Regions from separate parts of the Blautia sp. DFI.9.10 genome, predicted to be linked through region 2. Evidence: riboswitches for the same ligand, from Rfam matches in the RefSeq annotation. Region 2 holds a riboswitch; the other holds the start of a gene.
What was found. Region 2 has a riboswitch for FMN ahead of NE671_RS15975 (DUF6783 domain-containing protein). Riboswitches for the same ligand answer to the same signal wherever they lie in the genome.
Positions count from the first base shown of each region.

Region 1: another riboswitch for FMN. It lies ahead of NE671_RS13940 (ECF transporter S component); the one in region 2 lies ahead of NE671_RS15975 (DUF6783 domain-containing protein).

Region 1 is NZ_JANGAA010000027.1:19,445-23,221, reverse strand. Features, by position in the region: gene NE671_RS13945 (MATE family efflux transporter) at 1-811, shown strand, start outside; gene NE671_RS13940 (ECF transporter S component) at 939-1,574, opposite strand; FMN riboswitch at 1,705-1,822, opposite strand; gene NE671_RS13935 (fibronectin type III domain-containing protein) at 1,933-3,777, opposite strand, start outside.
Region 2 is NZ_JANGAA010000001.1:38,999-42,775, forward strand. Features, by position in the region: gene rpsB (30S ribosomal protein S2) at 1-276, shown strand, start outside; gene tsf (translation elongation factor Ts) at 313-1,251, shown strand; gene NE671_RS00165 (hypothetical protein) at 1,557-1,823, shown strand; FMN riboswitch at 2,013-2,127, shown strand; partial or broken gene NE671_RS15970 (DUF6783 domain-containing protein) at 2,245-2,481, opposite strand; partial or broken gene NE671_RS15975 (DUF6783 domain-containing protein) at 2,431-2,556, shown strand; gene ribD (bifunctional diaminohydroxyphosphoribosylaminopyrimidine deaminase/5-amino-6-(5-phosphoribosylamino)uracil reductase RibD) at 2,559-3,686, shown strand; gene ribE (riboflavin synthase) at 3,668-3,777, shown strand, end outside.

The DNA of each region.
Region 1 (3,777 bases), on a different contig from region 2:
TGGATTCGGCTGGGGCATCAAAGGTGCAGCCTGGGCAACCGTGATCGGCCAGATTGTATCCGGACTTCTGATCATCTTTTATTTTTCCAGACTCCGAAAAATGTACCTGGACCACTCCATGCTGATTCCTAAGGCACGCAATCTGTCTGCCATTTTTTCTCTGGGAATGGCATCCTGTATCAATCAGGTTGCCATTGCTGCAGTGCAGATTGTCATGAACAATACACTTCGCCATTACGGAGCACTCTCCGCTTACGGAAGTGATATTCCGATCGCTTGTGCAGGGATCATTTCCAAAGTCAATCAGGTATTTATGGCCATCTGCATCGGAATCTCCCAGGGCTCCCAGCCCATCTGGGGATTTAACTACGGCGCCGAAAAATACAGCCGTGTACGCCAGACATACCGCTATTCCGTAACCTTATGTACTGTGATCGCAACCATATTTTTTATCTGCTTCCAGTTCTTCCCGCATCAGATCGTAGGCATCTTCGGAAACGGCAGCGACCTGTACTTTCATTTTGCAGAAAAATATCTCCGCATCTTCATGCTGATGACCTTTGCCAACGGGATCCAGCCTATGTCCGCCGGCTTTTTTACCTCCATTGGAAAAGCCAGGCTTGGTGTGATCATGTCCCTCACAAGGCAGGTGCTCTTCCTGCTGCCGCTGATCGTCATCTTCCCGGTCTTCTTCGGAATCGATGGCGTCATGTACGCAGGACCAATTGCAGATACCTCTGCATTTGTGCTGACCGTTGTTTTTGCCAGACGTGAGCTTGGAGTCATGAAAACTGCAGAACAAAACGCCTGACATAAAAAATGCCATGTAATTTACTGCCCATCGGCAATATATTACATGGCATTTCTCACATTCTCAGATATTTATCTGAAACCACCAATTTCTGATCTTTTCTTCATCCTCCGGCAGCTGCTTATGATCAGTCACCTTTCAGTACAACACGGATTTTCTTATAGATTACAAATACGATCAGAGATGTCAGTGCATATTTAAAGATATTAAACGGAGCAATGATCAGCAGTGCAAAGGTAAGCAGTCCGTTTACGGAGCTGTGTACTGCGCTTCCCATCTGGATAAAGGTCTCGATTGGCATTCCAAACGCCTTACCGTAAGCCGGAAGCAATACAAAGGCATTGACAAAGCATGCAAGGATCGCTGTCAGGACTGTTCCTGCTGCCATACCTGCAACTGCATGTACTCTGCTCTTTTTGTGACGGAAACGGTAGATCAGGCCGGCCGGTACCACATAGGCACATCCAAACAGGAAATTGGCAACATCACCAACACCGGCAGTCATGGTTCCCTTAGTCACAAGATGTACGAGAATCTTCACAAGCTCGATCAGGATACCTGCCACAGGTCCCATAGCGAAGGTTCCTACCATAACCGGTACCTCGGAAAAATCAAGCTGATAAAAAGACGGTGCAAGAAACGGGATCGGAAACTCAAGATTCATCAATACTCCTGCCACAGCACCAAGCATGGCTACCTGCGCGATGGTTCTTGTTCTGCTTCTTTCCACAGCATTTCCTCTCTGTAATATCTGTTCACTCATAACTCTCTCTCCTTCTTCAGAAATATTCAAAGAAAATTTCCACAAGAAATCTTTATGCGAAAAAAATTTCTTCACATAAAAAGCCCCGGGAGCTTCTTCCCGGGGCACTGAGCACGTTCTTTAAATACTGCGCGTTCTTCTCTCATCCAGACTTTACTGTCGGTTCCGGAATTTCACCAGATCAGCCGCCAAAGCGGGTCGCGGACTATACCGCCGGTAGGGAATCACACCCTGCCCCGAAGAAATTTTCTTTTTTATGAGTTCATTATAACGCGCTCTTTTTATAATTACAAGCCTTAATTCTGTCACAGAAGCATTCTGCTCCATTTATATAAATCTAAGATCCACTCCTTTATGATCAAACCCGGATTTTCTTTACCGTACTCCAGCTACTGTAAAGAACCTTTTTTCCGACTCTTTTATATGACCGGATGCGGACATAATAGGTCTTTTTGTTTTTCAGTCCTGATATCTTATATCTGGTCGCAGACTGTTTTCCAACTGTGACCGTTTTTCTTTCTTTTGTAAATCTGCTGTCTGCTGCATACTGGATCTGATAGCCGGTTGCCTGTATATTTTTCTTCCAGCTTGCGGTAAAGGATCTGTTTGCTTTTTTCAGTCCTGTCAGCAGAGTTTTTGGAGGCAGGATCTTAAAGGTAAGCGTTTTGTTGATACGACTGTATTTTCCGATTCCTCTGACCTGTACAGTTCCAATTCCGGAATTTTTATTATTTTTGTAATACAGCTTATAAGCACTCGCACCGATCTTCTTTCCATTTACAGTTACGGTTACTGATGGCCGGATGGATTTTCCCGTATAAGTGTAAGAGGTTCTGTTTAGCTTAACATTGCTGACAAACTTTTCTGTCTTTTTTATGATCTTGAAATGAATGGTTGCGGTACCTTTATAATAACCGGTACCATAAATGGTTACCGTTGCAACACCCGGATACTGATTATCCTCGTAGTACATATAATAATCTTCGCCGGCTTTCAATCCGGGGATTACGATGGCAGGTGTAAGTTCTTTTCCTGTATATGTCTGATCAGCTATTGGATCCGCAGCCGGCAGTTTTCCGTAAATAGTAAAATATAATGTTTCCGATCCTTTATAATTGCCGATTCCCGTGAGCTCTGCACGAGCTTCACCAGGCTTTTCATTATTAACATAGGTTACCGTATAATCTTTTCCCTGTACCAGTCCGTCAATTACCACTTCCGGTTCCACTTTTTTTCCTTTAAAGGTGGTTTCCAGGTATGTTTCATTATTTTCCGCAAAATAGCACACATACATTCCATTTTCATCTGGCGTAATCTTAAAACTCCGCTCTACTGTACCGCAGAAAATATCTTTTCCCGTGATCTTTACAGTCGCAGTTCCTGCATTGATGTTATTTTCATAAGTTACTTCATAATCGGAGCCCTGCTCAAGTTCCGGTGCGGATTCACTGGATTCTATTTCAGGTTCATGGCTTTTTCCATTATATTCATAGTCTGAAGTGATCTGTTCAAACCATTCATTCTGAAGCGGTATCCGGTTGTCTGCCGACAGCTCCACAAACGTGTAGCCACGGTCCTCTGCGTATTTCTGAAGTGTGGAATCCTTTTTTCCCGCGATCAATGCTGAATCCCTGAACGCATCATCCGCCCAGACAGTATCTGTGCTCAGTACTCTTATCCTGCACCCGGAAGACAGACGAAGTCCATTTTTCCCAACTGATTTTACAGATGCGGGAATTATAATATCACGGATCCCTGAACTGCTCTGGAATGCATATTCACCGATTTCTTCCAAGCCTTCGTTTAGGACAGCTTTCGTAAGCGACGAACAGTTTCCGAATGCACCTTCTCCAAGGCTTCTGACACTTCCCGGGACTGTTATGGAAGAAACATTTACACAGTAATAAAAAGCATAGTCTCCCACGCTTACAGTTCCATCCGGGATCTGGTAATCTCCGGAACGTCCGGACGGAAACACGATCAATTTTGTGCCATCTTTGCTGAATACCACTCCGTCTTTTTCAGAAAAATACGGATTTTCCGGATCTACTTTAATTTCTGTCAGACTGGACTCAGACAAGCCCTCCACAAAAGCAGCCAGCCCTATAGATGACACATTTGGGGGAATCGTAACAGATTTCAATTTCTCACAGTTGTAAAAAGCATTCTTTTCGATGGTTGTAAGCGAATCCGGCAAAGTAAC
Region 2 (3,777 bases):
ATCCCGGATGCTATCTTTATCGTAGATCCTAAGAAAGAGAGAATCTGCGTACAGGAGGCTCATACACTTGGAATCCCGCTTATCGGTATCTGCGATACTAACTGTGATCCGGAAGAGCTTGACTATGTGATCCCGGGAAATGACGATGCTATCCGTGCAGTAAAACTCATCGTTTCCAAGATGGCTGACGCTGTTATCGAGGCTAAGCAGGGAACTGCTGAGGCAGATGGCGAGATCGAGGCTGAGTCTGAGGAGTTTGCAGCTACAGAGGAATAATTCGTATAAACAGAATATTTCAGGAGGAAACGAACAATGGCTATTACAGCAGCACAGGTAAAAGAGTTAAGAGAGATGACCGGCGCCGGAATGATGGATTGTAAGAAAGCTCTTACATCTACAGATGGTGATATGGATAAAGCAGTTGAGTTCCTGCGTGAGAAGGGTCTTGCTACAGCACAGAAGAAAGCAAGCCGTATCGCAGCAGAGGGTCTTTGCAAAACTCTGGTAACAGAGGATGGAAAGAAAGCAGTCGTTGTTGAGGTTAATGCTGAGACAGACTTCGTTGCAAAGAATGAGAAATTCCAGGGCTATGTTGCAGATGTTGCAGCACAGGCACTTAACACAACAGCAGCTGATATCGATGCTTTCCTTGCTGAGGCATGGGCACTTGATACAACTAAGACTGTAAAAGAGGCTCTTGCAGCTCAGATCGCAGTAATCGGCGAGAACATGAACATCCGTAGATTTGCTCAGGTTGAGGAACAGAACGGATTCATCGCTTCCTACACTCATATGGGTGGAAAGATCGGCGTTCTTGTAGACGTTGAGACAGATGTTGTTAACGATGCTGTTAAAGAGATGGCTAAGAACGTAGCTATGCAGATTGCAGCTCTGAAACCGCAGTACACAAGCGACAAGGAAGTAAGCGCTGACTATATCGAGCATGAGAAAGAGATCCTTATGGCTCAGATCCAGAACGATCCGAAGGAGTCCCAGAAACCGGCTAAGGTTATCGAGGGAATGATCACAGGACGTATCAAAAAAGAGCTTAAAGAGATCTGCCTTCTTGACCAGACATACGTAAAAGCAGAGGACGGAAAACAGTCCGTTGCTAAATATGTAGAGCAGGTAGCAAAAGAGAACGGCGCTAAGATCCAGATCAAAGGCTTCGTTCGCTACGAGACAGGCGATGGTCTTGAGAAAAAAGAAGAGAACTTCGCTGAGGAAGTTGCAAAGCAGATGGGTAAATAATCCATTAACTTAAGTTTTCATTATATTATTTTAATAAGTCTGAATTTAAGTATTTAAAAACCTTGAAAGCCGATGGTGTAGATTGATAACAGTCAAAGCCATCGGTTTTCTTTATCCAAATATCTTGGACACTCTGTCAAATATATTCTCTGGTTCTTCCTGCCACATCAAAATAAGTATGCTCATGAATTGACAGAGATAATCGATACTTTTAAAACGCCTAAATGTCACGGCCTGCGCCTGTTTCCGCTTATAATTCCTCACTATTTGTGCCGCCAGCCAAAGGCGGCGGAATGGAGATTTTTATGAAATATACCCAGGATAATGGAAAAATTAAATTATGTGAAACTGATAATATGGATCATCTCGTGCGGTTAACACAAGCGTTGAATGAAAATAATATTCTTTACGAAACGAGATTGAAAAAAGGAACATTTATCAATAATCTTTTTTTCTTGATTTTTTATCATACTTTTGCATCGGGAATTGATCATAAGAATGAAACAACATGTATTTATGTACTAGAAAAAGATTTTGCTGCTGCCCAAAAAGCAATAGTAAACTGCAGATAAAAAAATTCATCTTCCAAGGCACAGGCTCTGTGTGCTGGCCATCGGTCTTTGCCTGCGTGCCTGTTTGTCAACCAAAGCCTGAGAATAGTAATACGACGATTGCCTGCCAGTAACTAATATTCCGCATGGAATGAGTAAAATAAAAATTTCGCTTTACAAATAACAGATAAAGTATTAAAATAAACAAAAAGATATCTTCAGGGCAGGGTGAGATTCCCTACCGGCGGTAAAGCCCGCGAGCCGAGAGGCATGATCCGGTGAGATTCCGGGGCCGACAGTACAGTCTGGATGGAAGAAGATGATAGTACAGTTGATTTTTTGAATGAATGTAGTATCAGAGCTCTGAGATGGTGATCCATTTCAGAGCTTTTTATATAGGGAATCAGACATTCATTTATCGATCATATGTAACAGATCAATTCTACCCTGCAGATATTTCTGCAGGTTTTTTTTGTATCTGGTACATCGTTTTCGAAATAAATATACCACTCACTTGTCTGTGAATCCGATTGCACAGATCTAAAAGCCTCGGCGTACCAGAGCGTGTTTGAAAAATCATTCCTGCAATCTGCACGCCCCACTTTGCGGTATATTTTGCCCGAATTCAGTTGCCGTAGCCCGCTACGGCGCCCTCATCCGGACAAAATCTCCCACAAATTGTGACGCACATCTTGCAGAAAGCCTTTTTCAAACACGCTCTAGACAAAGAACAGGAATAAGAAAGAAGGAATAAAAATGACGGATCAGGAATATATGCTTCGGGCGATTCAGCTGGCCAAAAAAGGAGAAGGCTGGACGAATCCCAATCCGATGGTAGGGGCAGTGATCGTAAAAGACGGAAGGATCATTGGGGAAGGCTATCATAAAAAGTATGGAGAACTTCATGCGGAACGTAATGCAATTGCTTCCCTCACAGAATCAGCAGAAGGTGCGGTGATTTATGTTACGCTGGAGCCTTGCTGTCATCATGGAAAAACACCTCCATGTACGGAAGCGATCATTGAACAGAAGATCAGAAAAGTGGTGATCGGTTCCCGAGATCCGAATCCGAAAGTGGCAGGAAAAGGTGTACAGATGTTAAGGGAAGCCGGTGTAACAGTAGTTGAAGATTTTATGAGAGAAGAATGTGATCAGCTGAATCCGGTGTTTTTCCATTATATTACTACGAAAACCCCATACGTGGTGATGAAGTATGCCATGACACTGGATGGGAAGATCGCAACGAAGACAGGAGCATCAAAATGGATCACCGGAGAAGCGGCAAGAAAAGAAGTACAGCATATGCGGCATCAGTACATGGGGATCATGGCAGGTATTGGAACTGTGCTTGCAGATGATCCGATGTTAAACGTCCGGGTAGAAGGCTGGAAAAGTCCTGTCAGGATTGTGTGCGACAGTAAGCTCAGGATCCCGCCGGACAGTCAGATCGTAAAAAGTGCGGAAAAGTACCGGACGATCGTGGCTTATGCAGATCAGAAAAATACAGAAGAAAAAATAAAAATATTACATACCATGGGAGTTGAGACCATTTACTGTCCGGATGAAAAGGATCAGATAGACCTTAAGAAGCTGATGACAGATCTTGGAAACAGGGGTATTGACAGCATCCTCCTGGAGGGAGGCGGTACGTTAAATGACAGTGCCCTGCGAGCCGGAATTGTAAAGGAAGTACAGGCTTTTGTGGCACCAAAGCTGTTTGGTGGTGTGGCCGGGAAGACACCGGTAGAAGGTATCGGAGTTGAATTCCCGTCTGAAGCAGTAGAACTGAAATATACAGATATCTGCCAGATCGGTGAGGACATCCGGATAAGATGTCAGGTGTGTGAGAAAAAACAGGAGGAATCATGTTTACAGGAATCGTAGAAGAGAAAGGAAAAGTCCGTTATATACAGCTGACAGGAGAATCAGGGATCCTGGCAGTGAAAGCCCGGAAAGTCCTGGAAGGGACAAGGAT